DNA from 3 places in the Streptomyces sp. NPDC051576 genome. Region 2 is predicted to be linked to each of the others. Evidence: riboswitches for the same ligand, from Rfam matches in the RefSeq annotation. Region 2 holds a riboswitch; each other region holds the start of a gene.

Region 1 (2,183 bases), on a different contig from region 2:
CTCCTCCGCCCAGCCGCGCCCCGTGCCCTCGGTGACCGCCGACGACACCGCGCGGGTCGTGATCGTGCACCGGCCCGGCGCCGTCCAGACGCAGTTGCTCATCGGACGGGTCGGATCCGACCGGCACGACCGCGTGTGGCCGGCCCAGGTGCTCGGCACGTACTGCCTCGGCGGCACCCTCACCTCCCGCCTGGACCGCGTCCTGCGCGAGGAGAAGGGCTACACCTACGGTGTGCGGGCATTCGGCCAGGTGCTGCGCTCGGCACCCGACGGCACCGGCATCTCGATGCTCGCCATCAGCGGCTCCGTGGACACCCCGAACACGGGTCCCGCGCTGGACGACCTGTGGACGGTGCTGCGCAAGCTCGCGGAGGGCGGACTCACCGACGCCGAGCGGGACATCGCCGTACAGAACCTCGTCGGGGTGGCGCCGCTCAAGTACGAGACCGCCGCGGCCGTGGCGAGCACCCTGGCCGACCAGGTCGAGCAGCACCTGCCCGACGACTACCAGGCGACGCTGTACCGGCAGCTCGCCGCGACCGGCACCGTAGAGGCCACCGCGGCGGTCGTGAACGCCTTCCCGGTGGACCGTCTGGTGACGGTCCTGGTCGGTGACGCGGAGCAGATCAAGGAGCCGGTTGCGGCTCTCGGCATCGGTGAAGTGACCGTCGTCCCGGCCGAGTAGGGAGCCGGGTAGCGGCACGCGCGCGTGTGGGGCCCTGGTGGCTGAGGCGTCACCAGGGCCCTCTCATGTCCGAATTGGGGGAGAGGTTGCCTGTCTGCCCTGTGGCATGCGCTACAAAAACCGTGATCCGTTTGGGGATTGAAAGTGGCCCCCCTTAGCGTCGGTCCGGCTGTCCGTCAGGCACCGCGCCGCACCAGCGGCACCGGACAGTCATCGCCGAGTCCCCGTACGGCGCGAGCCAGGGGAGCCGGGGACCCACATCAAGAGTCCCTGGGGTGAATCGGACGCCCGCGCACCGCGAGGGGGTCCGTAGGAGACCTTCCTGCTCCGAACCCGTCAGCTAACCCGGTAGGCGAGAAGGAAGGAAAGGACCAGCCACTTCATGGCGTTCACCCGCGCCACCGGGAAGCACCGTCGCCCGAGCCGGACCCACCGCACCACCGTTCGTGCCGCCAGTGTCGCGGCTCTCGCCACCTCCGGCGTCGTCGGCACCCTGGCCGCCGCCCCGGCGTTCGCCGCGGAGCCCGCCGCCGAACAGACCGGCCTCACCCCCGTCATCGCCATGGGCGACTCCGTGGCCGAGAAGATCGACGCCCAGGCCGCAGCCCAGAAGCAGGCCGCCGCCGAGCAGGCCGCCAAGGAGATCGCCCGGGCCAAGGCCGCCGCCCTGGCCAAGGCGGAGCGCGACGCCGCGGCACGCGCCGCCCGCGCGGCCGAGCGCAAGAAGCTCAACACCTTCGTCGCGCCGGTCTCCAACTCGTATGTCTCCACCGGCTACAAGACCGGCGGTTCCCTGTGGTCCTCCGGTGCCCACACGGGCATCGACTTCCACGCCTCGACCGGCACCTCCGTCCACGCGGTGGGCTCCGGCACCGTCGTCGAGGCCGGCTGGGGCGGCTCGTACGGCAACCAGGTCGTGATCAAGATGGCGGACGGCATGTACACCATGTACGGCCACCTGTCGTCCATCGGCGTCTCCGTCGGTCAGACGGTCACCCCGGGCCAGCAGATCGGCCTCTCCGGGGCGACCGGCAACGTCACCGGACCGCACCTCCACTTCGAGGCCCGCACGACCGCCGAGTACGGCTCCGACGTCGACCCCGTCGCCTACCTCCGCAAGCACGGCGTGAACGTCTGACGACGCACCACCGCACTTCCCGAAGCCCTGGCCCGCCGGCCGGGGCTTTCGGCGTTTGTGGACCCAGCCTGTCCAAAAAATATCCATGGATTCCGGCCCCCCGTCGGAAATTCCCGCTCATTGCAATAGAGTCACGGAACACACGTCAATCGTCGACGTTTCACGGGGATTAAGGCGGAGGTCGGACATGCGTATTCCGGCGCACTCGGTATGCACGGCGATCCGGGACGACATCGTCGCCGGTGTCTACGAGCGCGGCGGCCGGCTCACGGAGGAACTCCTCGCGCGCCGGTACGGCGTCTCGCGCGTCCCTGTGCGGGAGGCCCTGCGCACGCTGGAGGCCGAGGGGTTCGTGGTGAC
Region 2 (2,183 bases):
CCCCACTGGTGAGCCCCGCTTCCGCACGCAACGCGCGGAGTTCGGCGCCCAGTTTCCGGCGGCGCACCGCGGGACCGTACTGCATGGGTTTCTCCTTACTCCTTCCGAGCCGCCCAAATACGGTCTGAGGTCGCAGAGTTCACCGCTTCGAGCGACAGATATATGCATATCTTGGTGGATCGGCACCGTTACCGCCGAGGTAATGGCAGTCTGGCGAAGAAGCACCAGTCCGGGACCGTACTCGAACCATCCGCTCCGTGTCGGACACCGGTCCCGCGGGAAAGGGACGACCGCGCCATGGCAGACCATCTGGAAGCATCCGTCACTCTGCCGAGCGATCCCGCCTCGGTCTCCACCGCCCGCACCTACGTGGTCGGGACCCTCGTGGAATGGGGACTGCCGGCGGACACGGAGGCCGCCGACACCATCCGCCTCATCGTCTCCGAACTCGCCACCAACGCCGTACAGCACACCTTCGGACAGTCACCCACCTTCACGGTGGACATCGAGCTGGAGCGTGACGAACACCTGCGCATCGGAGTCACCGACAGCCACCCCCGCTTCCCCAAACGCCTGCCGGCCGCCGTCCAGCAGGACAACGGCCGGGGCATGGTCATCATCCGCTGGCTGACCGCGGAGTGCGGCGGCAAACTCAAGGTCAGGCCCACCAGGGAGGGCGGCAAGACGGTCTCCATCGAGGTGCCCTGGACGGTCCCGGCCCGGCCGGTGACCGCGGCGGGCCAGCAGGAGCCGTAGAACGCCCTGAAAACGTTTCGGGAACACCCGAGGGGGTGGCGGCCCGTCAGGTGGCCGCCACCCCCTCGGGAGGTTCAGCGAGGGTCAGCTGACCCGGCCGTACCAGACGCTCTTGGTCCAGATCTTCTGCAAGCGCACCACGTCCCCGGTCTTCGGGGCGTGCCAGATCTTTCCCTTCCCGGCGTAGATGCCGACGTGGTAGACGCTGGAACCCGAGTGGAAGAACACCAGGTCCCCGGCCTTGCGGCCCTTGGCCGAGACGTGGTGGGTCTTGTTGTACTGCTGGGCCGCCGTACGGGGCAGCCTCTTGCCCGCCTTCTTGTACGAGTAGAGCGTCAGCCCGGAGCAGTCGAAGCGGCTCGGCCCGGTGGCGCCGTACCGGTAGGGGGAGCCCTTCTTGGAAGCGGCCACCTGGAGTGCCTTCGTCGCGGGTGTCGCGGCCGCGGCGTCGGATGCGACGCCCGGGATCACGACGGAGCCGCCCACGGCGGCGATGGCGAAGGCCGAGGCCGTACCGGCCCGGACCATCAGCGACGGGACACGATTGAGCGCAGTCATGCGCAACCCTTCGTCAGCCGCCTGTGAAGGATGACCTGTCGGATTCGGGCTGGCGAAGTTGCCCGGCCGCAGACTCGCGGCTTCACCCCAAGGGCTGCTCGACCCGGTCATGGCGTGACCGTCCCGGCGACCCGTCGTGCTTGGGTCCTCCACTCCTGCCGATGCAATCCTGTCGACCTGTCATCCGGGCGGCGGCAGGACTCGGCGTCCGCCCGGATCGCCCCGCCGCTGCGGCGGGGTCTTGTCGTCAGACAGGGATCTTCACCTATCGATGTCCGAAAATCCCAACGGAACCGGGGATTTGTGGGGTTACTCACCACTCACCCGTTCGGGTGGACACCCCAGTGTTCGAAGGGGTGTCGAGGGGTGTGCACCCCTCGGACCAGCACCGGAGCACCTCATCCGGCCCTCGGTCTACGCCAGTTGCGCAAGCCCGGCGGCCTCACGGACGGAGGAGCGGCTACTCCGATCAGGGGTAAGCCGTTCGGCCCGTTTCGCCCACGCCCGCGAGGTCTCGGCGTGCCTCAACTGTCGGAGGGCGCGGGGACGGTGACGCGAGCCGTGCGGCGCTCCCCGTCCAGCACGCGCAGCGCCCGCGCGAGGGTGGGGGCGTGCAGCTCGGTCTCGCCCCGCTGGTGCATCAGGGCCAGCGCGTCCCGCAGCTCGGCCGCCTTGGCCACGAGTGCCTGAGCGGCCCTCAGGCCACGGTACGTGTCCCCGTGATGCGCCGGGTTGATACGGCCCAGCAGATCGGCCACATCCAGATAACGGTCGATCAACTCGCCCTCGGCACGCGTCAGCGCGGGCAGCGGCGGAAGCTCCGGCGGCAGCATCGCGGGCTCACTCCCCGCCCGGCTCGGTGAGCGAGG
Region 3 (2,183 bases), on a different contig from region 2:
CGAGGGCGATGCCGGTCTTGCTCTGGGTACCGGCATCCGGCGCGACGGGGACCGTCGTGGCGGATGCCGGGCTCATGGCCGGGGCCGAGGGGAGAACGATCTCGGGCGGCATGGTCGGAGCGGTGGGCAGGGTGATCTCGGGGGTGATGGCCGGGGCAGCGGCGAAAGAGACCTCGGGAGTGATGACCGGGGCAGGCGCGTAGGAGACTTCAGGGGCGACGGCCGGGGCAGCCGCGTAGGAGACCTCGGCGGCGGGCGCGGTCGGCTGCCACTCCTGCTGGGGCGGGCGCCAGTCCGGTTCCGGTGTCGTGTACCAGGCGGGCTCGACGGTCGGCTGCTCGGTCACCATGGGCATCTGTCCGGTGGACCAGTCGGTCACCATGGGCATCTGCCCGGTGGACCAGGCCGTCTCCGGGGCGGACCAGGCCGGATCCGGCGGCGGCCAGGTGGCGTTCGTCGGGGCGGTCTCGGTGCGCGGCGCGGCGATGTAGGGGAGCAGCGCCAAGTCCGCGGTGAGCGGGTCGAAGGCCGGCTCCGGAGGGGCCTGCGGGGCGAGTTGAGGCGACTGGACCATCGGCGCGGGCGCCACTTCGAGGGCGGGGACGGGCGGCAGGTCGAGCATGGTCGCCGGTGGTGCTTGCGGCGTCTGGGGCGCGGGGGGCAGTGCGGCGACGGGCCGGGCGGTCAACTCCGGTGTCGGGGTGGTGATGTCGGGTACGGCGGGCGCCGCGGTCAGCTCCGCGACGGCGCGGCTGGGCGGCGCCTGGAGCGCGAGGGCGGCCTCGGGGTCGGGACGTCGCTCGGGCCGGGGTTCCGCCGGGCGGCCGGGAGTCCTGCTGGGCGGGAGGATCGCCGGTACGGTCGGGCCCAGTTGGGCGCGGGCCCGGTCGAACCACTGCCGGGCGACGGCGTCGAGGGCGGGATCGGAAGGCCGCGACGCACCGGGTCGGGGGTTGACGCGCTGACGCGGGCCCCCGGACATCGCACGGGTGGCGTTGTAGTTTCCGGTGGCCGTCTCGGCCCTGTCGTAAAGGGAGTTGATCCGCCGCTGGACTTCTTCGCGGCTGGGTCGGTCGTCCACGGTGGGGCCACTGCCTCCGGTGCGCGTCCTTCGTTCTGCCGGCATGGCAGACGTGCTCCTTCCGTATCGCGCCTACCGGGTTAGCTGTCGGGTTCGGGCGTCGATCACGGAAGGTTTGCCCTACGGCCCTTGCCCTGCTGGGCAGTTGGGCCGATTCACCCCAAGTCGGTTGGGTCCCCGGCTCCGGCTGCCGCGAGCGGCGCACCGGACTCGGCGCAAGCCGTGCGGCCCGGCGCCGATCGCCGGAGTTAGTCGCAAGGCCTGGGCGTCAACCTAGCCAACGTGTGTGCCTCGTGTGAAGGTTGAAGCGCGATATGTCCGATACGTATTTGTGACCTTTACCTCGTCCTGGGTGTGGCGAGCGCTCATGGGTCGGCGGAGTCAGGCGTTCCGTATGAGGTCGCTATGAATTTTCGGGACGGTTGAACACACTGGGACCCGGCCCCGTATTGGGGCGGGGGATGTCCATGCCGGGACGAGCCGGGCCGACCGATACGTGTAGGAGCACTTCCTTGGCACGCAACACGCGCAGACGCCCAACGGGCGCACGCCGCGCGACGATGGCAGCAGTCGCCCTGATGCTGGGCGGCGGAGGACTGGTGGCGGCGAACGTATACGCGTCGGCGTCCGAAGGTGGCTGGGGTGGTGACTCCGCCCAACAGGGCACCCCGGACGCGGCATCGCGAGGCGCGACGATCGACTGCCCTGACATCGGCACCCAGTTGACGACGGTCCCGGACGAGGCGAAGACCGACGTCGACAAGGAACTCGCGCTGCTCGACCAGCAGATCACCGAGGCCTACCAGAAGCTGCAGGACTCCACGGAGTCCATACGCCAGGACGCCTCCTTCGCCGACAACGCGATCATGAATCCGTTGAAGGAGAAGCGGGCCGCGACCATCGGACGGATCGGCGACGCCATCGCGCGCGTCGGAGACCGCCCGGAGGGACTCGACGCGCTCGCCGCCTGCACACTGATCGCGCCCAAGAACGACACCGGTGACCAGGGCGGCAGCAGCGAGGACCCGAGCAGCGCCGCCGGTGACCAGGGCCAGCAACAGGGCGACGGCCAGGGCCAGCAGCAGTCCACCAACGGGCCCGT

The links. Region 2 has a riboswitch for cyclic di-AMP ahead of AB0M63_RS19775 (C40 family peptidase). Riboswitches for the same ligand answer to the same signal wherever they lie in the genome.
Positions count from the first base shown of each region.
Region 1: linked by a shared signal. The riboswitch ahead of AB0M63_RS09265 (M23 family metallopeptidase) and the one ahead of AB0M63_RS19775 (C40 family peptidase) in region 2 are both predicted to bind cyclic di-AMP.
Region 3: linked by a shared signal. The riboswitch ahead of AB0M63_RS28640 (NlpC/P60 family protein) and the one ahead of AB0M63_RS19775 (C40 family peptidase) in region 2 are both predicted to bind cyclic di-AMP.

Region 1 is NZ_JBFAZO010000002.1:814,027-816,209, reverse strand. It holds gene AB0M63_RS09270 (pitrilysin family protein) at 1-685, shown strand, start outside; cyclic di-AMP (ydaO/yuaA leader) riboswitch at 890-1,054, shown strand; gene AB0M63_RS09265 (M23 family metallopeptidase) at 1,068-1,823, shown strand; gene AB0M63_RS09260 (GntR family transcriptional regulator) at 2,011-2,183, shown strand, end outside.
Region 2 is NZ_JBFAZO010000005.1:542,092-544,274, reverse strand. It holds gene AB0M63_RS19785 (helix-turn-helix transcriptional regulator) at 1-85, opposite strand, end outside; gene AB0M63_RS19780 (ATP-binding protein) at 298-756, shown strand; gene AB0M63_RS19775 (C40 family peptidase) at 841-1,314, opposite strand; cyclic di-AMP (ydaO/yuaA leader) riboswitch at 1,318-1,499, opposite strand; gene AB0M63_RS19770 (hypothetical protein) at 1,839-2,147, opposite strand; gene AB0M63_RS19765 (ATP-dependent Clp protease proteolytic subunit) at 2,155-2,183, opposite strand, start outside.
Region 3 is NZ_JBFAZO010000009.1:208,238-210,420, forward strand. It holds gene AB0M63_RS28640 (NlpC/P60 family protein) at 1-1,126, opposite strand, end outside; cyclic di-AMP (ydaO/yuaA leader) riboswitch at 1,135-1,307, opposite strand; gene AB0M63_RS28645 (DUF1996 domain-containing protein) at 1,642-2,183, shown strand, end outside.